Regions from separate parts of the Streptomyces sp. NPDC022552 genome, predicted to be linked through region 3. Evidence: riboswitches for the same ligand, from Rfam matches in the RefSeq annotation. Region 3 holds a riboswitch; each other region holds the start of a gene.
The links. Region 3 has a riboswitch for cyclic di-AMP ahead of ACZ3OF_RS15005 (C40 family peptidase). Riboswitches for the same ligand answer to the same signal wherever they lie in the genome.
Positions count from the first base shown of each region.

Region 1: it holds a riboswitch for cyclic di-AMP, as region 3 does, so the genes downstream of both, ACZ3OF_RS15620 (M23 family metallopeptidase) here and ACZ3OF_RS15005 (C40 family peptidase) in region 3, are expected to answer to the same signal.
Region 2: it holds a riboswitch for cyclic di-AMP, as region 3 does, so the genes downstream of both, ACZ3OF_RS27405 (M23 family metallopeptidase) here and ACZ3OF_RS15005 (C40 family peptidase) in region 3, are expected to answer to the same signal.

Region 1 covers NZ_JBVHGJ010000005.1:15,579-26,573, reverse strand. The annotation lists gene sigJ (RNA polymerase sigma factor SigJ) at 1-838, opposite strand, end outside; gene ACZ3OF_RS15640 (rhodanese-like domain-containing protein) at 1,038-1,517, shown strand; tRNA gene ACZ3OF_RS15635 (tRNA-Met) at 1,580-1,653, shown strand; gene ACZ3OF_RS15630 (MerR family transcriptional regulator) at 1,768-2,508, shown strand; gene ACZ3OF_RS15625 (PP2C family protein-serine/threonine phosphatase) at 2,769-3,848, shown strand; cyclic di-AMP (ydaO/yuaA leader) riboswitch at 4,061-4,208, shown strand; gene ACZ3OF_RS15620 (M23 family metallopeptidase) at 4,220-5,305, shown strand; gene ACZ3OF_RS15615 (aldo/keto reductase) at 5,430-6,401, shown strand; gene ACZ3OF_RS15610 (PrsW family intramembrane metalloprotease) at 6,398-7,714, opposite strand; gene trmB (tRNA (guanosine(46)-N7)-methyltransferase TrmB) at 7,793-8,512, opposite strand; gene lhgO (L-2-hydroxyglutarate oxidase) at 8,633-9,829, opposite strand; gene ACZ3OF_RS15595 (MFS transporter) at 9,899-10,995, opposite strand, start outside.
Region 2 covers NZ_JBVHGJ010000012.1:105,569-116,563, forward strand. The annotation lists gene ACZ3OF_RS27390 (bifunctional acetate--CoA ligase family protein/GNAT family N-acetyltransferase) at 1-2,837, opposite strand, end outside; gene ACZ3OF_RS27395 (HPr family phosphocarrier protein) at 3,014-3,295, shown strand; gene ACZ3OF_RS27400 (GntR family transcriptional regulator) at 3,513-4,196, opposite strand; gene ACZ3OF_RS27405 (M23 family metallopeptidase) at 4,366-5,151, opposite strand; cyclic di-AMP (ydaO/yuaA leader) riboswitch at 5,165-5,330, opposite strand; gene ACZ3OF_RS27410 (M16 family metallopeptidase) at 5,543-6,910, opposite strand; gene ACZ3OF_RS27415 (M16 family metallopeptidase) at 6,937-8,298, opposite strand; gene ACZ3OF_RS27420 (DNA gyrase/topoisomerase IV subunit A) at 8,659-10,995, shown strand, end outside.
Region 3 covers NZ_JBVHGJ010000004.1:437,001-444,840, forward strand. The annotation lists gene ACZ3OF_RS14995 (ClpP family protease) at 1-346, shown strand, start outside; gene ACZ3OF_RS15000 (hypothetical protein) at 354-659, shown strand; cyclic di-AMP (ydaO/yuaA leader) riboswitch at 1,000-1,173, shown strand; gene ACZ3OF_RS15005 (C40 family peptidase) at 1,177-1,653, shown strand; gene ACZ3OF_RS15010 (ATP-binding protein) at 1,871-2,329, opposite strand; gene ACZ3OF_RS15015 (8-amino-7-oxononanoate synthase) at 2,488-3,654, opposite strand; gene bioB (biotin synthase BioB) at 3,799-5,088, shown strand; gene ACZ3OF_RS15025 (adenosylmethionine--8-amino-7-oxononanoate transaminase) at 5,081-6,361, shown strand; gene bioD (dethiobiotin synthase) at 6,662-7,360, shown strand; gene ACZ3OF_RS15035 (VOC family protein) at 7,379-7,723, shown strand; gene ACZ3OF_RS15040 (class I SAM-dependent methyltransferase) at 7,799-7,840, shown strand, end outside.

The sequences.
Region 1 (10,995 bases), on a different contig from region 3:
TGATCTGGATCTGCACGATGCGCTCGTCCACGACCGTGAAGGCCATGAGCCCGAACAGTCGGCCGTCCACGTACGAGACGATGCCCGGGGCGCCGTTGACCAGCACCTTCCGGTACTCGCGCCGGAAGCGGGCGTACAGGAGCGCCTGGTTGACGACCGCCTCGGCGCCACGGACGAGGCCGGAGGCCGCCGCGAGCGCCTTGCCGCCGTCCACCCGCAGGACCACGTCCGGGTCGAGGACCGCGAGCAGCCCCTCGAAGTCGCCGCCGTGCGAGGCGGCCATGAAGGCGTCGACGACCTGGCGCTGCCGGGCGATGTCGGGCGCCGGGGACGGGGCGGCGCCCTGGACGCGGCGGCGGGCGCGGCTCGCGAGCTGGCGGGTCGCGGCCGGGGTGCGGTCCACGATCGGGGCGATCTCGTCGAAGGAGACGGCGAACATGTCGTGCAGGACGAAGGCGAGCCGCTCGGCCGGACCCAGCGTCTCCAGGACCACGAGCAGTGCGAGCCCCACCGAGTCGGTGAGCAGCGCCTCCTCCTCGGGGTCGCGGGTGGTGCCCTCCGCGCCCCGGACCAGCGGATCGGGGATGAAGTACTCCAGCGGGTCCTCCCGGCGGGAGACGCGCGAGCGCAGCATGTCGAGGCAGACCCGTCCGACGACCGTCGTCAGCCAGCCGCTGAGGTTCTGCACATCGCTGATGTCGGAGCGGCTGAGCTTGATCCACGCTTCCTGGACGGCGTCCTCGGCCTCGCTCAGGGACCCCAGCATCCGGTACGCGACCGCCTTCAGATGCGTGCGGTCGGCCTGGAAGCGCTCGGCCAGGAGGTCCTTCTCGTCCATCGGTGTCTCCCTCGTTGATGACCGTCATCGAGATGACGGACGGCGCCGGCGAAACGTGACGGGTTCGCACCCCCGAACCCTCCGCTGCGTGAGATCCCCTGTCGTCCCCCGCAGAACGCCCGGAAATCCCCGGCCGATGGGCCGCACTGCCGGGGATTGCCACTTCAGCGCCGTGATCTTCGACCGTAGATTTTCATGCATGACGACAACCGCGCAGGTCAACGCTGTACTTCGCACCCCGCCCGCCTCTCCCGAGGCCGCGGCCGCGTACTTCTCCGCCAGCCTCGCCTTCCACGCCGACGTCTCCGATGTCGCGGGCGCCCTCGCCACCGACGGCGACCCCGGCTTCGTGGTCCTGGACTCCCGCTCCACCGCGTCCTGGGACCAGGGCCATGTCCCCGGCGCGGTCCACCTGCCGACCGCGCTCATCGCCGAGCAGGCCGAGCAGCTGCTCGACAAGGCCGTGCCCGTGGTCACGTACTGCTGGGGCCCGGGCTGCAACGGCGCCACGCGCGCCGCGCTCGCCCTGGCGCAGCTGGGCTACCAGGTGAAGGAGATGCTCGGCGGCTTCGAGTACTGGGTCCGCGAGGGCTTCCCGTACGAGACGTGGGAGGGCCCCGGGAAGAAGGAGGCGGACCCGCTCACGGCGCCGGTCGACGCCGAGGACTGCGGCTGCTGAGAACGCCGCGGGAAAACCGATTAGGGGATCGGCTCACCATGCCGTAAGGTCATATTCACCGACGCGGGGTGGAGCAGCTCGGTAGCTCGCTGGGCTCATAACCCAGAGGTCGCAGGTTCAAATCCTGTCCCCGCTACTCAGTAGCAACGAAGGCCCGGATCCAGTCACTGGATCCGGGCCTTCGTCGTGTCCGGGGGTCCGGGCCGTCGGGCTTGACCTTTACGCAACGTCAAGATTTAGCGTTTTCCTCATGGAGTGGTCGATCCAGGAGATCGCCAAGAAGGCCGGCACCACCAGCCGCACTCTCCGGCACTACGGAGAGCGCGGACTGCTGGAGCCGAGCCGGATCGGCGCCAACGGTTACCGGTACTACGACCAGGCGGCGCTCGTGCGGCTGCAACGCATCCTGCTGCTGCGCGAGCTCGGGCTCTCCCTGCCCGCCATCGCCGAGGTCCTGGAGGGTCAGCGGGACACGCCGGCCGCCCTGCGCACCCATCTGCTGCTCCTCGAACAGGAGCGGGAGCGGATCGGGCGGCAGATCGAGGCGGTGCGGACCACTCTCCACAAGACGGAGAACGGAGAAGAACTCATGGCGGAAGAAGTGTTCGACGGATTCGATCACACGCAGTACGAGGAGGAGGTCACCGAGCGCTGGGGCCGCGACGCGTACGAGAAGGGCGACCGCTGGTGGCGCTCGCTCAGCGCCCAGGAGAAGCAGGCGTTCATGGACGAGCAGGCCGGCATCGCCCGTGACTTCGGGCAGGCGGCACGGGACGGCCTCGCCGCCGACAGCGACGAGGTCCAGGCGATCGCGCGTCGCCACGTCGCATGGCTGTCGACCACCACGACGCCGACGAAGGAGTACGTGATCGGCCTCGGCCAGATGTACGTCGACGACCCGCGCTTCGGTCAGAACTACGACCAGCACGGCGAGGGCACCGTCCTTCTCGTCCGGGACGCGATGGCCGTCTACGCGGAGCGCAACCTGTGAGCGGCCGGCCCCGGGGTCTGCCCTGCTGAGGTAACCCACTTGGCCGAGCGAAGGTCGCCGCGCGGCGCGGCGCCCGGCACCCTGGGGTGGGCGCGGTACGGTCCGTCGCCGTGTACGGACCGGGCAGGAGAGCACAGGTGGGGCAGGGGAGCGGGAACGGGAAGGGAAACGGGAACGGGAGCAGCGCTGACGGGAACAGCGGGAACGGGAACGGGAGCCCTCGGGCGCGTGCCGAGCGGACCCGCCGGTTCCTCCGCGCCCTGCCCCCGCTGGTGATCCTCGGCGGGGTCGTCTTCGACCTCTCCACCCCGCCCGCGTACACGGCCGCCCCGATGTTCTCGGCCGCGCCGCTCCTCGCCGCCCCGTTCTTCTCCATGCTGACGACGCTGCTCACGGGCATCGCCGCGATCCTCGCCGGCGTCGGGCTGCACCTCTACAACGGCACCTCCAGCGAAGTCCCGTCCCTCACGGAGACGTTGACCGTCATCACGGTCTCCGCCCTCGCCCTGCTGGTCAACCGGGTCGTACTGCGCAGCGGGGAGCGGCTCGCCTCGGCGCGCGTGATCGCGGAGACCGCGCAGAAGGCCGTCCTGCCGACGCCCGCCGAGCGGATCGGCGGGCTGCACGTCGCCGCCCGCTACGAGGCCGCGCAGGCGGACGCGTTCATCGGCGGTGACCTGTTCGCCGTCCAGGACACGCCGTACGGGGTACGGCTCGTGGTCGGCGACGTCCGGGGCAAGGGGCTCGACGCGGTCGAGGCGGTCGCCATCGTGATCGGCGCCTTCCGGGAGGCGGCCGAACAGGAGGCGACGCTCGAGGGCGTCGCGCAGCGGCTGGAGCGGGCCCTGGCCCGGGAGGGCACGCGCCGCTCCAGCCTCGACGCCATCGAGGGGTTCACCACCGCCGTCCTGGCCGAGATCCCGCGCGGGGACGGGCACGTACGGGTGGTGAACCGCGGCCACCCCGAGCCGCTGCTGCTGTACGCGGACGGGGGCCTCGCCCACCTCGAACCGACCGAGCCCGCCCTGCCGCTCGGCATGGGGGAGCTGGCCGCCTGGCCGGACCGGGCCGACGAGGTTCCGTACCCCCCGGGCGCCACGCTGCTCCTCTACACCGACGGGCTCTCCGAGGCGCGCGACGCCTCGGGGGCCTTCTACGATCCGGCCGAGCGGCTCGCCGGGCGGATCTTCCCGGGGCCAGAGGAGCTGCTCGACGCGCTGGTCGACGACGTCCGCCGGTACACGGGCGGAGGCTCCACGGACGACATGGCGCTGCTCGCGGTGAGCCGGCCTGCGGTCGGGCAGCCGGAGCGGCGCAGGACGATGCCCGTGGTGCCGTGACCATCCGTAGTGGAGAGGTACCGCTGAGATAACAATTGACGCACCATCAGTTCAGGGGGCTCGGCAAAGGTCCGTACTGAAGCGGGATCAAATCGGGCTGTACCAGTTCAATCTCGTTAATGATCAAGCGGAACAGCTTGGAATCCGGCCCTCGTGTCTATTAACGTTCGATAACGCAGCGCGGTCGTCCCAGCCGTCGTAAGAGACGGCACCGTGCGCACGCGCCGAATCTCGAAAGGGAACCGGGGAACCACTACTTGGGGTGAATCGGGCACCGTCGCACTCGTGCGACACCGCCCGTAGGAGACCTTCCTGCTCCGAACCCGTCAGCTAACCCGGTAGGCGAGAAGGAAGGAAAGGAGTACGCCTCCGTGGCGTCCAACACCCCTGCTCCCGAGGGTCTTTCTGACGGGTTCAACGCGTTCGGCGCCCCGGGCGCCGCCGGGACGGACGACGACGCCGCGACGTGGGGGGAGTGGAACCCCACCGAGGACTCCCTTCGCCAGCAGGCCCGTTCGGGCGGCCGTCACCGTGTCGTGAAGCAGCGCTCCGGATTCGCCCGCTCCTCCACCGTCCTCGGTGTCGGTGTCATCGCGGCCGTCGGCGCGGGCGGCATGGCGACCGCCAAGGACAAGCCCCCCGTCTCGATATCCCTCCCCGACCTCAACCTGCCGGACGCCTCCGAGCTGCCCGGTGTCGGCGAGCTGATCTCCGGCGAGGACGGTACGGACTCCGGGACGAACAACCCGCAGCCGCTCACGGCCACCCTGGCGCTCCCGGCCGACAGCACCCAGAAGGCCGAGGGCTCCCCGGCCGCCTCGACGGCGGACGCCGGTGAGGCGCTGCGCGCCCGCATCATGCAGCAGGCCGAGCAGCAGCAGGCCTCCGCCGACGCCGACCAGAAGGCCGCGGCGGAGAAGGCGGCCGCCGAGAAGGCGGCGGCCGAGGCTGCGGCGAAGGCGGACGCGGCGGAGAAGGCCGCGGCCGAGGAGAAGCGGAAGGCCGAGGAGGCCGCCGCGGCGAAGGCCGAGGCCGAGCGCCTCGCGAAGCTCGCCGCGAGCTACTCGCTGCCCACGTCCTCGTACACCCTCACCTCCACGTACGGCCAGTCCGGCTCCATGTGGTCCTCCGGGCAGCACACCGGCCTCGACTTCGCGGCGCCCACCGGCACCCCGGTCAAGGCCGTGCACGGCGGCACGATCAAGTCGGCGGGCTGGTCCGGCTCGTACGGCTACCGGATCGTCCTGGAGCTGGAGGACGGTACGGAGGTCTGGTACGCACACCTGTCCTCGATGACGGCGAGCGTCGGCCAGTCCGTGGGCACCGGTGACACCATCGGCCGCGTGGGCGCGACCGGCAACGTGACCGGGCCGCACCTGCACCTGGAGGTCCACACCCCGGGCGGCGCGGGCGTCGACCCGGCGGCCTGGCTGGCGGGCAAGGGCATCTCGGTCTGACCCCACGCGCCGGACACGCGAAGGCTCCACGCGCTCGTTCCCACGGCTTCGGCAGTCCTGGCGGCGTCCCCCCGACGCCAGGGCTGTCGGAATACCCGTACGGCGGTGGGTGTTCGAGCCTCGCATGACCTCTCTTCGCCCGCTGGGCAGCTCCGACCTGCACGTCTTCCCCCTGGCGCTGGGCGGCAACGTCTTCGGCTGGTCCGCCGACCAGGCGCAGTCCCTCGCCGTCCTCGACGCCTACACCGCCGCCGGCGGCAACTTCGTCGACACCGCCGACATGTACTCCCACTGGGCCGAGGGCAACCAGGGCGGCGAGTCCGAGACGCTCATCGGCAAGTGGCTGGCCACCCGCGGCAACCGCTCCGACATCGTCCTCGCCACCAAGGGCGGCGCCCACCCCCAGTACAAGGGCCTCTCCGCGACCACCATCAAGGCCGCGGCGGAGGAGTCGCTGCGCAGGCTCGGCACGGACTACATCGACCTGTACTACACGCACTTCGACGACACCTCCGTCCCGGTCGAGGAGATCGTCACCGCGCTCGACCAGCTGGTGAGGGACGGCAAGGTGCGGGCCGTCGCCGCCTCCAACATCGCCCCCGAGCGGCTCCAGGCCTCCCTCGACTTCGCCGAGGCCGAGGGGCTCGCCCGCTACGTCGCCCTGCAGCCGCACTACAACCTGCTCTCGCGCGACACGTACGAGGGCGAGCTGATGGCCACCACCGAGCGGGCCGGGCTCGCGGCCGTTCCGTACTTCGCGCTGGCGTCCGGCTTCCTCACGGGCAAGTACCGCCCGGGGAAGACCGTCGACAGCGTCCGCGCCGAGGGCGCCGCCGCGCACGCCGAGACCGAGCGGGGCCGGCGGATCCTGGCCGCGCTGGACACCGTGGCCGAGGCGCACGGCGCGGAGGTCGCCACCGTCGCCCTGGCGTGGCTCGCGTCCCGGCCGACCGTCGCCGCGCCGATCGCCTCGGCCCGTACGGTCGAGCAGCTCCCGGCCCTGGTCGCGGTCGCGGACCTGCGACTGACCGACGCCGAACTGGCGCTCCTGACGGAGGCCTCCGCCGCTCAGGAGCCTGCCGGGAGGGGCGCCTAGCTGCGGTACGGGTTGTAGCCGCCGTAGTCGAGGTACTGCGGCGGCGCCCACACCCGGCCCGTCGCCCGCGCCGCGTACGTCAGGGCGGGCGACGCGACCGCCTTGCGCTGCCAGAGGTGGTGGAGCAGTTCCTGCTCGCGCGCGGTGAACTCCGGTCCCGCCGCGCCGCGCTGCGCGCGATGGCGCAGGAACGCGAGGGTCGTCGCGAACGCCTCGTACTCCCCGACCGCGGCGGCGGCCGGCTTGCCGTACGTACGGCGGGCGAAGTCACGGGCCACGGAGCGGGCCCGCATCGAGGAGAGCGCGAGCGGCTCCGCGGGCGAGAGCCAGCCGGCCGCCGCGTACGCCGGGAGCTGCCCGGATATCGTGCGCAGTTCGCGCTGTCTGCTCCATATCGCGAGCCAGGTGAGCAGGGCGAGCGTGGGCACCATGAACATGCCGTAGACCAGGATGAAGCCCAGCGGCCCGAGGATCGTCGCCGAGCCGTTCCACAGGGCGTGCATGCCCATGGCGAGGAGCAGCCCGGCCAGCGGCAGCAGCGTCCGGCGCAGTCGCAGGAACGTGCGGCGGGAGGAGGCGAGGGCGGCGAAGGCGAAGCCGAGGCCGGTGAAGACGGTGAAGAGCGGATGCGCGAACGGCGACATCACGACCCGTACGAAGAACGTGCCCGCGGTCATGGCGCCGAGGCCGCCGGAGCCGACGTCCTGGTCCTCGCCGAAGGCGTTGCCGAGATAGAGGATGTTCTCGGTGAACGCGAAGCCGGTGGCGGTGAAGCCGGCGACCACGACGCCGTCGACGAGGCCGGTGAAGTGCCGTCTGCGGAAGAGGAAGATCAGCAGGATCGCCGCGGCCTTGGCGCTCTCCTCCACGACCGGTGCGACGACCGTGGCACCGAGGGACTCGGCGGAGGCGGGGTCGGCGGTGGCGGTCGCGATCCAGCGGACCGCGAAGGAGTTGGCGAGGATCGCGACGAGCGTGGCGGCGAAGGCGCCCCAGACGAAGGCGAAGATCAGATTGCGCCAGGGGCCCGGTTCGACCCGGTCCAGCCAGCGGAACGCGGCCAGCAGCAGCGGCACGGGCAGGACGGCCAGCGCGAGCCCGACGAGGAAGCCCTCCGTCCCGGTCTGCTCCCGCACGATCGCCAGGATCACCAGCGCGCAGATCGCGAGCACGGTGATCACGGCGACGGCCCGGACCACCCTGCTGCGCCAGAAGGCGCGACGAGGCCTGTAGCGCCACTGGGCGCGGTCCGGGACGGCCGCAAAGTCCGGCTCTTCGGTGTCCCGAGTGGGGACGGGGACGCGGTTCGACACGTGAGCGACCCTAACGAGCGGGACCGACACCCGCGACGGGGTTCTCCGTCTTCGGCCGTTTCCTGTGGAGAAGTGGCACTATTTCCTGTGGAAAAGCAGGTCGTGCACGACGTGGCCCTTGTCCAGGCCCTGTCCCTCGAAACGGGTGAGGGGGCGGAAGGCCGGGCGGGGCGCGTAGCCGCCGCCGGGCTGGGTGTTCTCGAAGTCGGGGTGGGCGGAGAGCACCTCGAGCATCTGCTCGGCGTACTCCTCCCAGTCCGTGGCGCAGTGCAGGACGGCGCCGGGCTTCATCCGCGTCGCGAGCAGCGTGAGGAACTCGGGCTGGATCAGCCGCCGCTTGTGGTGGCGCTTCTTGGGCCAGGGGTCCGGGAAGTAGACGCGGCAGCCGTCGAGGGCGTCGGAGGCGAGCATCTCGCGGAGCAGGATGATCGCGTCGCCGTTGGCGACCCGGACGTTCTCCATGCCGCCCCGGTCGGCGAGACCGAGGAGGTTGCCCTGGCCGGGGGTGTGGACGTCGACGGCGAGGATGCCGGTGCCGGGGTCGGCGGCGGCCATCCGAGCCGTGGCCTCGCCCATGCCGAAGCCGATCTCCAGGACGACGGGAAGGCCGCCGAACATCTCGTTCAGATCGAGGATCCGCTTGCCGTCGATGTCGAGACCCCAGTCGGGCCAGCGCCTCAGCATCGCCTCGGCCTGACCGGCGGTGACGCGGCTGCGGCGGGGCTGGAAGCTGCGGATCCGCCGCTCGTGGTGCGACCCGGCGGGATCGGGCAGCGGCCCTTCCCCGGGGGCGAACATCCGACTGCCCCGCCGGGCGACGGCGGGCTCGGTACGGGCGACGGTTTCACGGGTCTCAGACACAATGCGTCCAATTCTACGTGCCGGGGCCGGGGTGCCCCCTCCCGTCCCGGTGGGGGGCTACAGCAGAGCCAGGGCCCGGCGGGCCACCTCGCGGCCGATCGGCAGGGACGCCGTCGCCGCCGGGCTCGGCGCGTTCAGGACGTGGACCGTCCGCGGCGCCTCGCGGATCAGGAAGTCGTCCACCAGCGTCCCGTCCCGCAGCACCGCCTGGGCCCGCACCCCCGCCGGGGCCCGGCGCAGATCCGTTTCCTCCACCGACGGGAGCAGTCGGCGCACCGCCTCGGTGAAGGCCCGCTTCGACAGCGACCGGCGCAGCTCACCCGCTCCGTACCGCCAGTGGTCGCGCGCGATCTGCCACGACCCGGGCCACGCCAGCGTCCCCGCCAGCTCGCCGGGCCGGACGACCGACCAGTCGTATCCCTCCCGCGCCAGCGCCGGCACCGCGTTCGGCCCCACGTGCACACCGCCGTCGACGCCACGGGTCAGATGGACCCCGAGGAAAGGGAAGGCCGGGTCCGGCACCGGATAGACCAGGCCACGGATCAGCGAGGGGTCCGCCAGCTCGTAGTACTCGCCCCGGAAGGGCACGATCCGCATGCCCGGTTCGTCTCCGGCGAGCAGCGCCACGCGGTCGCAGTGCAGCCCGGCGCAGTTCACCAGGACCCGTCCGCGCACCACCGTCCCGGCCGCCGTGCGGACCGCGACGCCCCAGGGCCGACGGTCGACGGCGGTGACCTCGGAGCCGTACAGGATCCGGGCGCCGGAGGCGTCGGCGAGCTGGGCCGCCACCGCCCCGTAGTCGCAGATCCCCGTCGTGCCGACATGGATCGCGGCGAGGCCCCGCACGCTCGGTTCGTACGCGGCGATCTGGGCGGGCCCCAGCTCCCGCACGGGGATGCCGTTCTCCCGGCCGCGCTGCACGAGCGCGTGGAGCCGGGGCAGCTCGTCGCGCCCGGTGGCGACGATCAGCTTGCCGGTGACCTCGTGGGGCAGGCCGTACTCCGCGCAGAACTTGACCATCTCGGCCGCGCCCGTGACGGCGAACCGCGCCTTCAGCGAGCCCGGCCGGTAGTAGATCCCGCTATGGATCACTCCGCTGTTCCGCCCGGTCTGGTGGCGGGCCGGGCCGTGCTCCTTCTCCAGGACAGTGACGCGGGTGCCGGGCGCGGCGCGGGTCAGGGCGTACGCCGTCGACAGACCGACGATCCCGCCGCCGATCACGAGCACGTCGCAGTCGACGTCGTGCGTGGACACCTGCACCACCTCCCACCCCGATAGTGCACTGGCCCACTGACAAAGGCGCTAAACCCCGTGGGACACGCCTCACGCCGGGGCCATCAGCAGGGGCCGGGCCCGCTCCCGCAGCTCCATGACCCTCGGCTCGTCCCCGTACGGTTCGAGGCGGTGCAGAAGATCCCGTACGTACTCGGTGGTGCGGGCGGACGAGATGCGGCCCGCGACCTCCACCGCGCGCGTGCCGGCCGCGCAGGCCGCGTCCAGATTGCCCGATTCCAGCTCCGCGACCGCCGAGACCACGAGCCGCAGCCCGTGGGAGCGGACGAACTCCTCCGTCGGCCGGGACAGCGCCTGCTCGGTGAAGCGGCGGACCTGGCGCGGCGCCTTCAGGTCCCGGTAGCACTCGGCGGCGTCCGCGCAGAACCGGTCGTACGAGTAGAAGCCCAGCCACGACGGGTCGGCGTCGCCCTCCCGCGAGCGCTCCAGCCAGCCCTCGGCCGCCTTCAGGGCGGCCGCCGCGGCGGTTCCGTCGTTGGCCTTCGCGTGCGCCCGGGCCTCGACGAGCCGGAAGAAGGACATGGTGCGGGCGGTGGCGAGCCCGCGGTTGCGCTCCAGGGCGGCCTGGGCGAGGTCCACGCCCTCGTCGGCGAAGCCCCGGTAGGTGGCCTGGAGCGACATGGAGGCGAGGACGTAGCCGCCCAGGGGCACGTCGGCGGCGGCCCGGGCCAGGCGCAGCGCCTGGATGTAGTACCGCTGGGCGGCCTCCTGCTGGCCGGTGTCGAAGGCCATCCAGCCGGCCAGCCGGGTCAGCTCGGAGGTCGCGCCGAACAGGGCCCGGCCGACCTCGTCCGAGTACGAGCCGAGCAGCAGCGGGGCCGCGTCGACGCGTAAGCACTCGGGGACCATCGAGGAACGCCAGTCTCCGCCACCGTACTTGGAGTCCCAGCGGCGCGCGTCCTCGGCCGCCTCACGGAGCTTGGCGACATCGCTGTGGCCCACGCGCGCGTGGGGGCCGGTCTCGGGCCCCTCGGCGGCCGGTCCTTCGACGGGCCCGACCAGCCGCTCCACGGAGGAGTCGGCGGGCGTTATCAGCCAGCGGGAGGCGGGCGTCGCGTAGGCGCTCACCGCGAACGATCCGGCCAGGGACTGCCAGATTCCGCCGCCGCCGGCCCGGCGGCCGGCGA
Region 2 (10,995 bases), on a different contig from region 3:
ACGGGGGCGGAGCCGCGCCAGCCGAAGAGGAGCGGGGCGGTACGGATGGAGCGGACGAGGTCGGCGGCGTCGCGGTCGGTGGCCGGGACGAGGCGGTGGGACATGTCGCCGAGCAGCTCGGAGGCGGCTCCGGCGAGCCCGAAGGAGAGCACGGCACCGACGGCCGGGTCGATGGCCGAGCGGACGACGGTGTCGACGCCGCGGGGCACCATCGCCTGGACGACCGGCTGGAGCTCGGCGGGCTTGCCGAGCGCCTCGGTCAGTTCGGCGTACGCGGTACGGAGTTGTTCCTCGCCCGCGAGGTCGAGCCGCACGCCCCCGAGGTCGGGGCGGTGGCGCAGGTGGGGGGCGGTCGTCTTGAGGGCGACGGGGTACCCGAGCCGGGCGGCGGCGAGGACGGCGTCGTCGGGGGTGGGGGCGGGGAGGGTGGGCCGCACGTCGATCCCGTACCGCCCGAGCAGCTCGCGCGCCGCGTCGGCGTCGAGGGTGGCGCCCCGGGCGTCCACGTCCTCCCCGAGCACCCGCTCGATCTGCGCGGCGGCCCCGCCCTCGTCGATGTCCTCGAACTCGGGCACCCGCCCGGGCTCGGCGGCCTGCCGCCGCCATTGCCCGTACCGCACGGCCTCGGCCAACGCCCTGACGGCCCGCTCGGCGGCGGGATAGGCGGGGATGCCCCCGCTCGGCGGCCCGCCCGCGGGTCTTACCGGTGCGGGCGTCGCGTCGGCGGGGGCCGCTCCGGCGGCGCCCGGTCGTGCCGGCGCGGACGAGCCGCCCGCCGGTCCGTGGCCGGGGATCGCGGCCCCGGTCGCGCCACGGACCGCTCGGTCACCCGCCGGAGACGCTGAGGCCGCCCGGCCCGGGGGCGCGCCCATCGGGGCGCCCGGGCCCGTGGGCTCGGCAGGCTGGGCGGACCCGAGCGGACGGCGCGCGGGCGGGCGGGTGCTCGTCGCCGCCGAGAGCGCTTCCGCCAGGCCGCCCATTTCCACGTGGACCACGACCACCGGCTTCGCCGGAGGCGGGGCGGAGGCGACCGCCTCGCGGAGGTACGCCGCGAGGACCTCGCCGTCGCCGGACTCGACCGCACCGTTCTCGCCGACCCACGGGATCGCGGTCACGACGACGGCGTCGCACGCGTCGTCCGCGAGCGCCGCCGTCAGCGCGGCGCGGAAGTCCGCGGGGCTCGCGCCCGTCGTCAGGTCCAGCGGGCGGTGCGGGCGGAGCCCCTCCGTCAGACAGGCGTCGTACGTGAGCAGTCCGAGCGACTCGGAGTTGCCGAGGATCGCCACGCGCGGCCCGGCGGGCAGCGGCTGGCCCGCCAGGAGCAGCCCCGCGTCGACGAGTTCGGTCACCGTGTCGACGCGAATGACTCCGGCCTGCCTGAGCAGCGCGGAGACCGTGGCGTGCGGGATCCGGGTGACCGGCACCCGGTGTCCCGGCGGCGCGCTCCCGCTGTGCCGCGCGCCCTTGACCACCACGACGGGCTTGACCGCCGCCGTGCGCCGGGCCAGCCGGGTGAACTTCCGCGGGTTCCCGATGGACTCCAGGTACAGCAGGACGACGTCCGTCTCCGGGTCGTCGTACCAGTGCTGGAGGAAGTCGTTGCCGGAGACGTCCGCCCGGTTGCCGGCCGAGATGAAGGAGGAGATGCCCGCGCCGTGCCGGTGCAGTCCGGCGAGGAGCGCGATGCCGATCGCGCCGGACTGGGTGAAGAGCCCGATCCGTCCGGCGGCCGGCGTCTGCGGGGCGAGCGAGGCGTTCAGCCGGACGCCGGCCGAGGTGTTGATGATCCCGAACGCGTTGGGCCCGATGATCCGCATCCCGTACGAGCGGGCCTGCCGCACCAGCTCCCGCTGCCGGTCCCGGCCCTCCGCCGTCCCCGTCTCGGCGTACCCCGCGGAGAGGACGACGAGCCCCCGCACCCCGTGCTCCCCGCAGTCGGCGACGGCCTCCGGCACGCGCTCGGCGGGCACGGCCACGATCGCGAGGTCCACCGGCTCTGCGATGGCCGCGACGGAGCGGAAGGCCGGCACTCCGTCGAGCGTGCCGGTGTCGTCGGGGAGCGCGCGGTTCACGGCGTACGTACGACCGCCGAACCCGCCGTCCAGGAGGTTGCGCAGGACCGTCCGGCCCACCCCGCCCGGTGTCCGTCCGGCGCCGACGACGGCGACGGAGCCGGGGGTGAGGAGCCGCTGCACGGAACGGGCCTCGGCCCGCTGCTCCCGCGCGCGCTGCACGGCGAGCGAGCGGTCGGTGGGTTCCAGGTCGAGATGGAGCCGTACCGAACCGTCCTCGAAGCTGCGCTTCTGGGTGTACCCGGCATCGGTGAAGACCTTGATCATCTTGGTGTTCGCGGGCAGCACCTCCGCCGCGAACCGGCGGATGTCCCGCTCGCGCGCCACCGCCCCGATGTGTTCGAGCAGGGCGGATGCCACGCCCCGCCCCTGGTGGGCGTCCTGGACCAGGAAGGCGACCTCGGCCTCGTCGGCCGGCGCGGAGGCGGGCATGCCGCGGTCGTCGATCCGGTCGTACCGCACGGTGGCGATGAACTCCCCGCCGACCGTCGCGGCGAGTCCCACCCGGTCGACGAAGTCGTGGTGGGTGAAGCGGTGCACGTCCTTGGCGGAGAGCCTCGGGTACGGCGCGAAGAAGCGGTAGTACTTCGACTCGTCGGAGACCTGTTCGTAGAAGCTGACCAGCCGTTCGGCGTCGTCGGCGGTGATGGGCCTGATGCGCGCGGTGCCGCCGTCACGGAGGACCACGTCCGCTTCCCAGTGGTCGGGGTAGGCGTGCTCCGGCTGTTCCGCCTGCCGACCCGGCTGTTCCGACGCGCTCTGCATGGGGCAAGCGTACGGCCGGGGTCCGACACGGGCACCGGTCGCGCGGCACCTGCGCGCCATGCAAGGTAAGGAGGACCGATCGGCCTTCCCGCGGGGGCCGAAGGTCGGCCACGAGCACCCCGCGGCCCGTGAGAGACTGGTCTAGACAACCCGCTTGAGACTTGAAGGGCAACACCATGGCTGAGCGCCGCGTCAACGTCGGCTGGGCCGAGGGCCTGCACGCCCGCCCCGCCTCCATCTTCGTCCGTGCCACCACGGCCTCCGGCGTCCCCGTGACGATCGCCAAGGCCGATGGCAACCCGGTGAACGCCGCGTCGATGCTCGCGGTGCTCGGCCTGGGCGCGCAGGGCGGCGAGGAGATCGTTCTCGCTTCGGACGCCGAGGGCGCCGAGGCCGCGCTCGACCGCCTGGCGAAGCTGGTTGCCGAGGGGCTCGAGGAGCTTCCCGAGACCGTCTGACCTGATCTCCGAAAAAGCCGCGCACGCCGGAACACCGGCGGCGCGGCTTTTTCGTCCCCCCGATTCCGCGGGCACATTCAGTGCGACGTATTGCGGTCAGCGCATTGCGTGCGACGCATGGCGGACAGCGCATTGCGCACAGCATATTTCCGGGCGCCATTCCATGCACGACGGAGCGGGCCCGCGAAATTCCCACCCTTTGTATACGGACCGCTCGTTAATTCCGGACGCTCGCGGTGTTGACGACATGTTGCGAAACCCTCACACGCCCGCCCTCCGGGCGCTTCAGCCGGTACAGCGCCAACGACCGTTCGGCGTGCGACGCGGTCAGCGCACGGGCCCGTTCGGCGTCGCCCCGCGCCACCGCGTCCACGATCGCCCCGTGCTCGGCCCATGCCTCGACCGGCTGGGCGGGGATCTCGACCGCGTACATCCAGGCGATCTTGTGCCGTAGCTGGGTGAGCAGGGCGCTGAGCGCCGGGCTGCCCGAGGCCTGGGCCAGCGTCTCGTGGAACCAGCCGCCGAGCGGGCGCAGGTCCTCCGCCTGCCCCCGCCGGGCCCGCTCCTGCCCCAGCCTGACCAGCCCCCGCAGCACCTTGAGGTGTGCCTCCGTGCGGCGCTGCGCGGCGCGCGCGGCGCCGAGCGGTTCGAGCAGGGACCGGACGTCCAGCAGGTCGGCCGCCTCCTGCTCGGTGGGCTCGGCGACATGGGCGCCCGCGTGCCGGCGGGTGATCACGAAGCCCTCGGACTCCAGGGTGCGCAGCGCCTCGCGGACGGGGACGCGGGAGACTCCGTAACGGCGGGCCAGCTGCTCCTCGGTCAGCCGGCTGCCGCGCTCGAAGACCCCGAGGACGATGTCGTCCCGGATCGCCGTGCATACAGAGTGCGCGGGAATGCGCATGTTCGACCTCCGCCTTAATCCGCGCGAAACCGGTTCTCCGGCGACTCTATTGCAGCAGGGCAATGTTTCCGATGGCTCCCCAGGAACCATGGATATGTTTTTGGTCAGCGAAAAGCCCCGGCTCAGTACGAGCCGGGGCTTTTCTGACGTGCTGGGAAGACCTGAACGGTCAGACGTTCACACCGCGGGCGCGGAGGTACGCGATCGGGTTGATGTCCGAGCCGTACTCGGCGGTGGTGCGGGCCTCGAAGTGGAGGTGCGGGCCGGTGGAGTTGCCGGTCGAGCCCGAGAGGCCTATCTGCTGGCCCGGGGTGACGGACTGGCCGACCCCGACACTGATGGCCGAGAGGTGACCGTACTGGGTGTACGTGCCGTCGTTCATCCGGATGACGACGTTGTTGCCGTACGCGCCGCCCCAGCCGGCCTCGACGACGGTGCCGGAGCCCACGGAGACGACCTTGCTGCCGGAGGCGGCGTGGAAGTCGATGCCGGAGTGGCTGCCGGAGGACCAGAGCGAGCCGCCGGTCTTGTAGCCGGTGCTGACGTACGAGCCGGCCACGGGGAGTTGGAAGGAGTTCAGGCGCTTGCGCTCGGCCTCACGGGCGGCGCGCTCCTTGGCCTCGCGGATCTCCTTGGCGCGGGCCTCGGCCTTGCGCTTCGCCTCGGCCTTGGCACGGGCCTCCGCCTTGCGCTTCGCCTCGGCCTCGGCGGCCTCGCGCTCCTGCGCGGCGGCCTGGGCGTCGATGGTGTCGGCGAGGGAGTCGGCGGCGACGATCTGGGTCAGCCCGGTGTCCTCGACGGAGGGGGCCGCGTCCGTGTCGACGGCGAGTGCCGGGGAGGCGAGGGTTCCGATGACGCCGGTGGTGGCGAGGGTCGCCATGCCGGCGATGCCCGCGCTGCGACGCGCCAGACGGCTCGGACCACGATGCTTCCCGGTGGCACGGGTGAACGCCATGTAGGGGCTGTTCCTTTCCTTCCTTCTCGCCTACCGGGTTAGCTGACGGGTTCGGAGCAGGAAGGTCTCCTACGGGCCCCTCCGCACGGGTGCGAAGGCGTCCGATTCACCCCAGGGACTTCGTGTGGGTCCCCGGCTCCCCAGGCTCGCGCCTGACGGGGACTCGGCGATGACTGTCCGATGCCGCGGGTGCGGCGGGTGCAACTGGCGAACAGCCGGACTGACGCTAAGCGGACCATCTTTCAATCACCAAACAGACACGCCTGTTTGTAAGACATGCCACAGGCCATACACCCATCCTCTGCGGCAATACGGACAAAGAGGAGGACCCCGACGTACCGTGACGTCGGGGTCCTCCGGTGCCGTCGGCCGCGACGGCGGTCCGGCTCAATCAGCCGGTGACGACGGTCACTTCGCCGATGCCGAGGGCGCGCACCGGCGCCTCGATCTCCGACGCGTCACCCACGAGCACGGTGACGAGACGGTCCACGGGGAAGGCGTTGACGACCGCGGCCGTCGCCTCCACCGTGCCGGTCTCGGCGAGGCGCGCGTACAACTGCGCCTGGAAATCGTCCGGAAGGTGCTGCTCGACCTGATCGGCGAGGGTCCCGGCGACGGAGGCGGCGGTCTCGTACTTGAGCGGTGCCACGCCCACCAGGTTCTGCACGGCGACGTCGCGCTCGGCGTCCGTCAGACCCTCGGCGGCGAGGGTGCGCAGCACCTTCCACAGGTCGTCAAGTGCCGGGCCGGTGTTGGGGGTGTCGACGGAGCCGCTGATGGCGAGCATCGAGGCGCCGTTGCCCTTGCCGTCGGAGCGCAGCACCTGGCCGAAGGCGCGGACACCGTAGGTGTAGCCCTTCTCCTCGCGCAGGACGCGGTCCAGGCGGGAGGTGAGCGTGCCGCCGAGGCAGTACGTGCCGAGGACCTGGGCCGGCCAGACTCGGTCGTGCCGGTCCGCGCCGACCCGGCCGATCAGCAGCTGGGTCTGGACGGCACCCGGGCGGTCGACGATGACCACACGGCCGGTGTCGTCGGCCGTGATCGGCGGGACCGGGCGGGACTCGGCGGAGTTCCCCGTCCAGGCGCCCAGCGTCTCGGCGAGCACCTTGTCCAGGTCGACGTCGGTCAGGTCGCCGACGACGACGGCCGTGGCCGTGGAGGGCCGGATGTGCGCCTCGAAGAAGGCGCGGACGGCGCCGGCGTCGATCGCCTCCACCGTCTCCTCGGTGCCCTGGCGCGGCCGGGACATGCGCGCGCCGGCCGGGAACAGCTCCTTGGAGAGCTGCTTGGCCGCCCGGCGGGCCGGGTTGGCCGTCTCGTGCGGGATCTCGTCGAGCCGGTTGCGCACCAGGCGCTCGACCTCGGTCTCGAGGAACGCGGGCGCGATCAGGGCCTCGGAGAGCAGCCCGAGCGCCTTGGGCAGCCGCGAGACGGGGACCTCCAGGGAGACCCGTACACCCGGGTGGTCGGCGTGCGCGTCGAGCGTGGCGCCGCAGCGCTCCAGCTCGGCCGCGAACTCCTCGGCGCTGTGCTGGTCCGTGCCCTCGGAGAGCGCGCGGGCCATGATCGTGGCGACCCCGTCGAGACCCGCGGGCTCGGCCTCCAGAGGGGCGTCGAGGAAGATCTCGACGGCGACGACCTGCTGGCCGGGGCGGTGGCAGCGCAGCACGGTCAGGCCGTTGTCCAGCGCTCCGCGGTCCGGGGCCGGGAAGGCCCACGGCCTGGCGGTGCCCGGCTCCGGCTGCGGGTGGAACGTCATGCTCGTCAAAGACGCGGCAGCGTCGGTCACTGGTCCGCTCCCTCTTCCTCGTCGCTGTCGCTCTGCTCGGCGTCGTTCTGTTCGGTGCCGATCGGCTCGTAGACCAGCACCGCGCGGTTGTCCGGACGCAGCTGGGCCTCGGCGACGGCCCGCACCTCCTCGGCGGTGACGTCCAGGACCCGGTTGACAGCGGTCAGGGCGAGCTGCGGGTCGCCGAACAGGACCGCGTAGCGGCACAGTTCGTCGGCGCGGCCCGCGACCGTGCCGAGCCGGTCCAGCCACTCCCGCTCCAACTGGGCCTGGGCGCGCTCCATCTCCTCGGGCGTCGGGCCCTCGGAGGCGAACCGGGCCAGCTCCTCGTCGACGGCGGCCTCGATCTCGGGCACCTCGACCCCGCCGGACGTCTTGACGTCCAGCCAGCCGAGCGAGGGCGCGCCGGCCAGGCGGAGCAGGCCGAAGCCGGCGGCCACGGCCGTACGGTCGCGGCGGACCAGACGGTTGTGAAGCCGGGAGGACTCGCCGCCGCCGAGGACGGTCAGGGCGAGGTCGGCGGCGTCGCACTCGCGCGTGCCGTCGTGCGGGAGACGGTAGGCGGCCATCAGCGCGCGGGCCGGGACCTCCTCCTCGACGACCTCGCGCAGCTGCTCGCCGATGGTGGCGGGGAGCGTGCCGTCGCGCGGCGGCAGCTTGCCGTCGTGGGACGGGATGGAGCCGAAGTACTTCTCGATCCAGGCCAGGGTCTGCGCCGGGTCGATGTCGCCGACGACCGAGAGCACCGCGTTGTTCGGCGCGTAGTACGTGCGGAAGAAGGCCCGCGCGTCCTCCAGCGTCGCCGCGTCCAGGTCGGCCATGGAGCCGATCGGCGTGTGGTGGTAGGGGTGGCCCTCGGGGTAGGCCAGTGCGGTCAGCTTCTCGAAGGCCGTGCCGTAGGGCACGTTGTCGTACCGCTGTCGGCGCTCGTTCTTGACGACGTCGCGCTGGTTCTCCATGGACTCGTCGTCCAGGGCGGCGAGCAGCGAGCCCATGCGGTCGGCCTCCAGCCAGAGCGCGAGCTCCAGCTGGTGGGTGGGCATGGTCTCGAAGTAGTTGGTGCGCTCGAAGCTCGTCGTGCCGTTGAGCGAACCGCCCGCGCCCTGCACCAGCTCGAAGTGGCCGTTGCCGTGGACCTGCTTCGAGCCCTGGAACATCAGGTGCTCGAAGAGGTGGGCGAGGCCGGTGCGACCCGCGACCTCGTGACGGGAACCGACGTCGTACCAGAGGCACACCGCGGCGACCGGGGTCAGGTGGTCCTCGGAGAGCACCACGCGCAGGCCGTTGGCCAGCCGGTGCTCGGTCGCTGTCAGGCCGCCGGAGCCGGCCTCTGCCGTGGCCGTGTGACCCATGGGCATGTACGTCCCTTCGATCGCGATGTGGAAAGTCCTGCCACCCTATGCAAGCGCACCGGCACCTGGCGAAGTTCCCGCAGGTTCCCGGCGTCCCTCTTCCGGGTCGCGCGGATGTCGCGTACGGCTGACGGACGGTCCGGCCTACAGCTGACGTACGGCTCACGGACGGGTCCGGCGTACAGCTGACGTACGGCTCACGGACGGCCGGAAGGACGGCTGGGGGACGGGCGTCGTACGGCCTCCGCACGGCTCGCGGACGGTCCTCGGCGGGCCTGGACCCGGGTCGCGGTCGGCGTTGTCGGTGGGACGGTCCACAATGGTCCGCGTCAGATCAACCTTGTTGGTGAAGGAGCCGCAGCCGCGATGGCCCGCCGCAGCACGAAGACACCGCCGCCGGACGACGCGTTCGAGGAGAGGATCCTCGACATCGACGTCGTCGACGAGATGCAGGGCTCCTTCCTCGAGTACGCGTACTCGGTGATCTACTCCCGCGCGCTGCCGGACGCCCGCGACGGCATGAAGCCCGTCCAGCGCCGCATCGTCTACCAGATGAACGAGATGGGCCTGCGCCCCGACCGCGGCTATGTGAAGTGCGCCCGCGTCGTCGGCGAGGTCATGGGCAAGCTGCACCCGCACGGCGACGCGTCGATCTACGACGCGATGGTGCGCATGGCCCAGCCGTTCTCCATGCGCCTCCCGCTGGTCGACGGCCACGGCAACTTCGGCTCCCTGGGCAACGACGACCCGCCGGCCGCCATGCGGTACACCGAGTCCAAGATGGCCGCCGCGGCGCTGATGATGACGGAGTCGATCGACGAGGACACGGTCGACTTCTCGCCGAACTACGACGGCCAGGAGCGGGAGCCGGTCGCGCTGCCCGCCGCGTATCCGAACCTGCTGGTCAACGGCGCCTCCGGCATCGCGGTCGGTATGGCGACCAACATGCCTCCGCACAACCTGGGCGAGGTCATCGCCGCCGCCCGGCACCTGATCCGGCACCCGAACGCGGACCTGGAAGCGCTGATGCGCTTCGTGCCCGGCCCCGACCTGCCCACCGGCGGCCGGATCGTCGGCCTGTCCGGCATCAAGGACGCGTACGAGAACGGCCGCGGAACGTTCAAGATCCGCGCCACGGCGACGGTGGAGAACGTGACGGCCCGCCGCAAGGGCATCGTCGTCACCGAGCTGCCCTTCACGGTCGGCCCCGAGAAGGTCATCTCCAAGATCAAGGACCTGGTCGGCTCCAAGAAGCTGCAGGGCATCGCGGACGTCAAGGACCTCACCGACCGCAACCACGGTCTGCGCCTGGTCATCGAGGTCAAGAACGGCTTCGTGCCGGAGGCGGTCCTGGAGCAGCTCTACAAGCTGACGCCGATGGAGGAGTCCTTCGGCATCAACAACGTGGCGCTGGTCGACGGCCAGCCGCTCACGCTGGGCCTCAAGGAGCTCCTGGAGGTCTATCTCGACCACCGCTTCGACGTGGTGCGCCGGCGCTCCGAGTTCCGCCGCGGCAAGAAGCGCGACCGGCTGCACCTGGTCGAGGGCCTGCTCGTCGCCCTGCTCGACATCGACGAGGTCATCCGCCTCATCCGCTCCAGCGAGAACTCGGCGCAGGCCAAGGAGCGCCTCATCGAGCGCTTCTCGCTGAGTGAGGTGCAGACGCAGTACATCCTCGACACCCCGCTGCGCCGGCTCACCAAGTTCGACCGGATCGAGCTGGAGACCGAGCGCGACCGGCTCAACGGCGAGATCGACGAGCTGACCGGGATCCTGGACTCCGACAGCGAGCTGCGCAAGCTGGTCTCGGGTGAACTGGCCGCGGTGGCGAAGAAGTTCGGCACCGACCGGCGTACGGTCCTGCTGGAGTCGGCGGGCGCGCCGATCGCCGCCACCTCCCTGGAGGTCGCGGACGACCCCTGCCGGGTCCTGCTGTCCTCGACGGGCCTGCTGGCCCGTACGGCGACGGAGGAGATCCCGGCCGCCGCGGAAGGCAAGCGCTCCAAGCACGATGTGATCGTCTCCGTGGTTCCGGCGACGCAGCGCGGCGACATCGGCGCGGTGACCTCCGCCGGACGTCTGCTGCGGATCGCGGTGATCGATCTGCCGCAGCTGCCGAACACCGCCTCCGCGCCGAACCTGGCGGGCGGGGCGCCGCTGGCGGAGTTCCTCACCCTGGAGGACGACGAGACGGTCGTCTGCCTGACCACACTCGACGAGGCCTCGCCGGGACTGGCGATCGGCACGCTCCAGGGTGTGGTGAAGCGCGTCGTGCCCGACTATCCGGCGAACAAGGACGAGCTGGAGGTCATCACCCTCAAGGAGGGTGACCGGATCGTCGGCGCGACCGAGCTGCGCACGGGCGAGGAGGACCTGGTCTTCATCACCTCCGACGCCCAGCTGCTGCGCTACCAGGCCTCGCAGGTACGGCCCCAGGGCCGCCCGGCGGGCGGCATGGCGGGCATCAAGCTCACCGAGGGCGCCGAGGTGATCTCGTTCACGGCGGTGGATCCGGCGGCGGGCGCAGTGGTGTTCACGGTCGCCGGCTCCACGGGCACGCTGGACGACTCGGCCGCCACGTCGGCGAAGCTGACGCCGTTCGACCAGTACCCCCGCAAGGGGCGTGCGACCGGTGGCGTGCGCTGCCAGCGGTTCCTGAAGGGCGAGGACGTGCTGATCCTGGCCTGGGCGGGCGCCACCCCG
Region 3 (7,840 bases):
CACCTGCCTCGGGCAGGCCGCCTCGACCGCCGCCGTGCTGCTCGCGGCGGGCGCGCCCGGGAAGCGGCTCGCGCTGCCCGGCGCCCGGGTCGTGCTCCAGCAGCCCACGACGGACGAGCCGTTGCAGGGACAGCCGAGCGATCTCGACATCCAGGCAAGGGAATTGATCCGGCTCCGCGCGATGCTGGCCGGCATCCTGGTCACCCACACCGGGCAGAGCCGCGAGCGGATCGACGCCGACATCGACCGCGTCACCGTCCTCGACGCACCGGCCGCCACCGCGTACGGCCTGGTGGACCACGTGATCCAGAACCGCGGGGCGTCGGGCGGCGCCGGGGCCCGGTGAGCCGGACATGGTTCCCGAGCTGCCACCCCTGCCCGCCCTGACGCGTGCCGAGGGCGAGTTCATCGACGCCTATCTCGAAGTCGTCGACCTGCTGGGACGGATCAATCCATCCAAGGGATCGCATACGTATGGGGCGCTGCGCGCGGCACAGGCCCTGGTGGGGAAGGCGAACGCCCTGCGCGACGCGCTGACGGTGATGCATGTCCGCGGTGAGAGCGAGGTCCACGCGGAGACATTGACCCGCGCGCTGCGGCTGTTGGACGGGGAGCGCCGGGCGCGCCGGGTCACCGTGCCGGAGAAACCGGCGAGTTGACATATCCCCGTGTCGTGTCGAGGTCCACTCGGAGCAGCGGAGCCGCAGAATCGCTCCCCCGTTCGGCGTAGTCGACGAATCGACATATGTGTGGGGTGAGTTGCACAACAGGTGTACGCATCTGGCGGAATCGGGCCACTCCACCCCTGGTCCGGGACTCGTCGGCCAAACCTCCGAAGATCACGAAACCTGCCTGTCCACTCGAATGGATCAGTCGTGAGGAGCCTCACATAACGCCGTTTCGACTCGGATTTCGCCCTGGTTGTGGGTCAAGATCCCTCACGACGACAAGCCCCCGCCACCGCGGCGGGGCGGTCCGGGCGGACGCCGAGTCCTGCCGCTGTCCCGGATGTCTGGTCGACAGGAGTGGATCGGCAGGAGTGGAGGACCCGAGCAGTACGGGACGGCCGCCCAGTGAGGGCCGTTCCTCGGGGTGAAGCCGCAGCCGCGGCCGGGCAACTTCGCCAGCCCGAACCCGACAGGTCATCCTTCACAGGCGGCTGACGAAGGGTTGCGCATGAGTGCGCAGATTCATGTCCCGTCCATGCTGTCCCGGGCCGGAGCCGTCTCGGCTCTCACCCTCGCCGCCCTCGGCGGCACGATGCTGGCGCCAGGCGCCGCACCGGAGGCCCAGGCCGCGACGTCGCACGCCGGCAAGGCGCTGAACATCGCCGCCTCCAAGAAGGGATCGCCCTACAAGTACGGAGCGTCCGGACCGACCAGGTTCGACTGCTCGGGGCTCACGCTCTACTCGTACAAGAAGGCGGGCAAGTCGCTGCCTCGTACCGCGCAGCAGCAGTACAACAAGACCCGGCACATCTCGGCCTCCAGCCGGCAGAAGGGGGACCTGGTCTTCTTCCACTCGGGTGGAAGGGTCTACCACGTGGGGATCTATGCGGGTAGCGGCAAGATCTGGCACTCGCCCAAGACCGGCTCCTGGGTGAAGCTCGACAAGATCTGGTCGTCCAAGGTGTATTACGGCCGGGTCCGCTGACGCCGCGCCGAAGCCGACGCGCCGTGTTGTGATGTGAGCTGACGCGGCGGGTGGGTGCGGTGGCGCCGCCGCACCCCTCGCCCTCGGCACCCTGGGGACACGAGCGCTTCACCCCGAGGGGGGCGCGCCTGCCGCCCGCTCCCCCACCGCCTCGGCCGAGCGTCATCACTCGTCCGGGCTACCCACCCCGCCCGGCCGCGCGGCGGGTTCGTGCCGGCTAGGAGCCGGCGGGCTGAGCGGCGAGCGCCTGGTGCGGCGCGGCGGTCCAGGGAAGGTTGATCCAGACCGTCTTGCCGCCCTCGCTGGTCGGCGTGACGGAGAGCCGACCCCCGGCCTCGGCCGTCAGGAAACGGATGATGACCATCCCCCGGCCGTTGTCCTGCTGCACCGCCGCCGGGAGCCGCTTGGGCCAGCGGGGGTGGCTGTCGGTGACGCCGATGTGGAGCTGCTCCTCGCGCTCCAGCCGGACGTCGACGGTGAAGGTGGGCGACTGCCCGAAGGTGTGCTGGACGGCGTTGGTGGCCAGTTCGGAGACGATGAGCCGGACGGTGTCGGCGGTGTCGCCGGCCTCCGCGAGCCCCCAGCCGGTCAGGACGTCGGCGACGTATCTTCGGGCGGCGGAGACCGAGGCGGGATCGCTCGGCAGAGTGACGGTTGCTTCCTGGTGGTCTGCCATGGCGACGCTGTCCCTTTCCCACCGGGCCCGGCCCGGATTGCGCTACGCGTCAGAGTGCCACCGATCGTGGCGCCCCGTATGGCGATCCACCAAGATATGTGCATATTTGTCGCTCGAAGCGGTGAACTCTGCTACGAGAGACCGTATTTGGGCTGCGCTCAGTGGGCCGGAGGTGCTGTCCTCACGATCGTGGCGACGGCCTGCTCGATCTGCGCGTCCGTCAGATCCGCGCGGGCGGTGAGCCGCAGCCGGGAGACGCCGTCCGGGACGGACGGCGGGCGGAAGCAGCCGACGACGAGCCCCTGGTCACGGCAGTCCGCCGCCCACCGCAGCGCGGCCTCGGGCGAGGGCGCGCGGACGGAGACGACGGCCGCCTCCGGACGTACGGCGGTCAGTCCGGCCGCGGTGAGCAGCCGGTGCAGCGTGGTGGCGACTGTCCGCGCGCGTTCGGCGAGGCCGGGGTCGCCCTCGATCAGCCGCAGGCTCGCCAGGGCGGCGCCCGCGGCGGCCGGGGCGAGACCGGTGTCGAAGATGAACGTACGGGCCGCGTTGACCAGGTGCTCGATCACCCGGGCGGGGCCGAGGACGGCTCCGCCCTGGCTGCCGAGCGACTTGGAGAGCGTGACGGTGGCGACGACGTCCGGGTCGCCCGCGAGCCCGGCGGCGTGCAGCCCGCCCCGCCCGCCGTCCCCGAGCACGCCCAGACCGTGGGCGTCGTCCACGACGAGCCCGGCGCCGTGGGCACGGCAGGCGTCGGCCAGCCCGGCCAGCGGGGCCTGGTCGCCGTCCACGGAGAAGACGGAGTCGGAGACCACGAGGGCCCGGCGGCCCGGGTGGGCCTGGAGGGTCTTGCGTACCGCCTCCGGGTCGGCGTGCGGGACCACGGCCGTCTCGGCGCGAGAGAGCCGGCAGCCGTCGACGATCGAGGCGTGGTTGCCCGCGTCGGAGACGATCAGCGCGTCACGGCCGCTCAGCGCGGTGAGGGCGGCGAGGTTGGCGGTGTAGCCGGAGGAGAAGACGAGGGCCGCCTCGAAGCCGCAGAAGGCGGCGAGTTCGCGCTCCAGGCCGGTGTGCAGCCGGGTGGTGCCGGTGACGAGCCGCGAACCGGTGGACCCGGCGCCCCAGCGGCGGGCCGCCTCGGCCGCCGCCTCCGTGACCTCCGGGAGGCGGGTCAGTCCGAGGTAGTCGTTGCTCGCCAGGTCGAGCAGCTCCGACTCGGCCTCCCGTGGCCGGAGCGTACGGACGAGCCCCGCCTCCGCGCGGCGGCGCGCCTCCGCGTCGGTCCAGTCGAACGGCGTCCGGCGGGTGTCCTCGTCCCGGTGCATGGGGCAGATCCTTTTGTAGGCAGCGCACAGACCCTAACCCTCCGTGCCCGGGGACAGGGTGTGGCCATGCACACACCTCAAACCGGCTCGTTTGTTCAGATCCTCCTTGGCCGCGAGGTGTGCCGTAGGCGAGGATCAGCCCTTATGGACCTGCTGAACACGCTGGTGGACAAGGGGCTGCGGCGCGAGCTGCCGAGCCGTGAAGAAGCGCTCGCCGTACTGGCGACCTCCGACGACGAACTGCTCGATGTGGTGGCCGCGGCGGGCAAGGTGCGCCGTCAGTGGTTCGGGCGGCGCGTGAAGCTGAACTATCTGGTCAATCTGAAGTCGGGGCTGTGTCCCGAGGACTGCTCGTACTGTTCCCAGCGGCTCGGCTCGACGGCCGGGATCCTCAAGTACAGCTGGCTGAAGCCGGACGAGGCGTCGCAGGCGGCCGCCGCCGGTGTCGCGGGCGGGGCGAAGCGGGTCTGCCTGGTGGCGAGCGGCCGCGGGCCGACGGACCGGGACGTGGACCGCGTCGGCAAGACCATCGAGGCGATCAAGGAGCAGAACGAGGGCGTCGAGGTCTGCGCGTGCCTCGGCCTGCTCTCCGACGGCCAGGCGGAGCGGCTGCGCGCGGCGGGCGCCGACGCGTACAACCACAACCTGAACACGTCCGAGGGGACGTACGGCGAGATCACCACCACCCACACGTACCAGGACCGGGTGGACACCGTGCAGAAGGCGCACGCCGCCGGCCTGTCGGCGTGCTCCGGACTGATCGCGGGCATGGGCGAGAGCGACGAGGACCTGGTCGACGTCGTCTACGCGCTGCGCGAGCTGGACTCGGACTCGGTGCCGGTGAACTTCCTGATCCCGTTCGAGGGCACACCGCTCGCGAAGGAGTGGAACCTCACCCCGCAGCGGTGTCTGCGGATCCTCGCGATGGTGCGGTTCGTCTGCCCGGACGTGGAGGTCCGGATCGCGGGCGGGCGCGAGGTGCACCTGCGCTCGATGCAGCCGCTCGCGCTGAACATCGCGAACTCGATCTTCCTCGGCGACTACCTGACCAGCGAGGGCCAGGCCGGCAAGGCGGACCTCGACATGATCGCGGACGCGGGCTTCGAGGTGGAGGGCGCGGGCACGACGACGCTGCCCAAGCACCGCGCGGACGCGCTCGCGGAGGCGGGTGCCGCTGCGGCCGGCGGCTGCGGCTCCACGGCGTCGGCGGGCGGGGGCTGCGGCTCGCACGCCGAGGCGGGTGGCGGCTGCGGTTCGCATGCCGAGGCGGGTGGCGGCTGCGGGCCGTGCGGCGGCCACGCGCCGGTCGCCGGGACGGCCCCGGAGGCGGGCCCGGAGTCCGAGAGCGCCGCCGAGGGCGTGCCGGGGGCGCGTACGGACCTGGTGGCGGTACGCCGTCGCGGCGCCGGGACGGAGCTCGCGCCGAATGCGTAACGACGAACTGCTCGCCCTGGACCGGGCGCACGTCTGGCATCCGTACGGCCCCATGCCGGGCCGTACGGATCCGATGGTCGTCGCGTCCGCGTCCGGGGTGCGGCTCCAGCTCGCCGAACCCGTCCACGGACAGGGCGAGTTGATCGACGGCATGTCCTCGTGGTGGTCCGCGATCCACGGCTACAACCACCCCGTGCTCAACGAGGCGGCGCACGGTCAGCTGGACCGGATGAGTCACGTCATGTTCGGCGGACTCACCCACGAGCCGGCCGTCCGGCTCGCCACGCGCCTGGTGGAGATCACCCCTGAGCCGCTCCAGCACGTCTTCCTCAGCGACTCCGGCTCGGTCTCCGTCGAGGTCGCGGCGAAGATGTGTCTGCAGTACTGGCGGTCGGTGGGCAAGCCCGGCAAGCAGCTGCTGATGACGTGGCGCGGCGGGTACCACGGGGACACCTGGCAGCCGATGTCGCTGTGCGACCCCGAGGGCGGGATGCACCAGCTGTGGTCGGGCGTGCTCCAGCGCCAGGTCTTCGTCGACGCGCCACCGGCCGCGTACGAGGAGTCGTACGCCGACATGCTGCGGGAGCAGATCGCGCTCCACGCGGACGAGGTCGCCGCGGTGATCGTGGAGCCGGTGGTGCAGAACGCGGGCGGGATGCGGTTCCACCCGCCCGAGTACCTGCGGGTGCTGCGCGAGGCGTGCGACGAGCACGGAGTGCTCCTGATCTTCGACGAGATCGCGACCGGGTTCGGCCGCACGGGCACGCTGTTCGGCGCCGACCACGCGGGGATCTCGCCCGATGTGATGTGTGTGGGCAAGGCGCTGACCGGCGGCTATCTGTCGATGGCGGCGACGCTCTGCACGACGCGGATCGCCGAGGGGATCTCGCGCGGCGAGGTCCCGGTGCTCGCGCACGGGCCGACGTTCATGGGCAATCCGCTGGCCTCGGCGGTGGCCTGCGCGTCGATCGACCTGCTGATGTCCCAGGACTGGGCGCTGGAGGTCAAGCGGATCGAGACGGGTCTGCGCGAGGGCCTCGCGGACGCGGCCGCCCTGCCGGGTGTCCGGGAGGTACGGGTGCTCGGCGCGATCGGCGTGATCCAGCTGGACCACGACGTCGACATGGCCGCGGCGACGGAGGCGGCGGTCCGCGCGGGCGTCTGGCTGCGCCCGTTCCGCGACCTGATCTACACGATGCCGCCGTTCGTCACGGGCGACGACGACCTGGCCCGTATCTGCGCCGCGGCGCGCGCGGCGGCGACGGCGGGCTGAGGCCCGGGCGGGCGCCTTCCGGGGCGCCGGGCGACCGGTCCGTGTCCGGGCCCCCTCCGGGCCCGTGTCCGCCCCTCGGGGCGGGCTGCGGCCGTTGCCGTCCACGCGCCCCTGAGGGGCCAGTGTGGCCGGCGCACGAACACTCCGGCCCGTAGTCCGCCCTCGGGGCGGGCTGCGGGCCGGTTCACCAGACGGCCGGTCGCGTCCGGGGCCCCCTCGGGGGCTTCGGGTGCGGGTCGGTGCAGCGGATCACCCCGCGGCCCCTGTGGGCGCGGGGACACAGAGAGGACTCGAGACACCATGACCGTCATCGTCGTCAGCGGTACGGGGACGGAGATCGGGAAGACGATCGTGACCGCCGCCGTGGCCGCCGTGGCCGCCGCTCAGGGGCGGTCGGTCGCCGTGCTCAAGCCCGCGCAGACCGGGCTCGCGCCCGGTGAGCGGGGAGACGCGGACGAGGTCGTACGGCTCTCCGGAGCGGCGGCCTCCGAGGAACTGGCGCGCTTTCCCGAGCCGTTGGCGCCCGCCACGGCCGCCCGGCGGGCCGGGATGGCGCCGGTCGGGCCGCGGGCGGTCGCCGAGGCGGCCGCGAAGCTGGCCACCGAGCACGATCTGGTGCTGGTCGAGGGCGCGGGCGGGCTCCTCGTCCGCTTCGACGACGAGGGCGGAACGCTGGCCGACGCGGCCCGGCTCCTCGGCGCCCCGGTGCTCGTCGTGACGCCCGCCGGGCTCGGCACGCTCAACACCACCCAGCTGACCGCCGAGGCGCTCGCGGCGCGCGGCATCGAGCAGCTGGGCGTGGTGATCGGCAGCTGGCCCGCCGTTCCGGACCTGGCCTCGCGCTGCAACGTGGCCGAACTGCCGGAGATGGCCGGCGCGCCGCTCCTCGGGGCCGTGCCGGAGGGCGCGGGCGCGCTGGACCCGGCGGAGTTCCGGGCGCGGGCGGGCGCATGGCTGGCCCCGGCGCTCGGGGGGTCCTGGGACGCCGGCACGCTCTGACGTCCGTAGGCTGGATCCATGCGCGCACACGTTTCGGAGATCGTTTTCGACTGCGCCGATCCGGCGGGTCTCGTACGGTTCTGGGCCGCGATCCTCGGCGGGGAGCCGGTCGACCGCGGCCCCGACTGGTCGTACGTCGAGCCGCCCGGGTTCGTACGGATCGCGTTCCAGCAGGTCCCCGAGGGCAAGGCCGTGAAGAACCGGCTCCATCTGGATCTGGAGGCGCCGGAGCTCGACACGGCGGCCGACGAGGCCACCGCCCTCGGCGCGGCCCGGGTCGGCGGCGTCGTCACGGACCCGCAAGGGGCCTTTCAGGTGATGCGTGACCCGGAGGGCAACGAGTTCTGCTTCGTGTCGGGCTGAGACGGGCGGAACGGGGGCAGAATCCTTCCGTCCGTCCGCGTCTGCGACGTCGAGCGTCGGAGGAGGAGGTCCGCGATGTCATCGCGTTCCACCCGGGTCCCCCGGGATGCCGTCCAC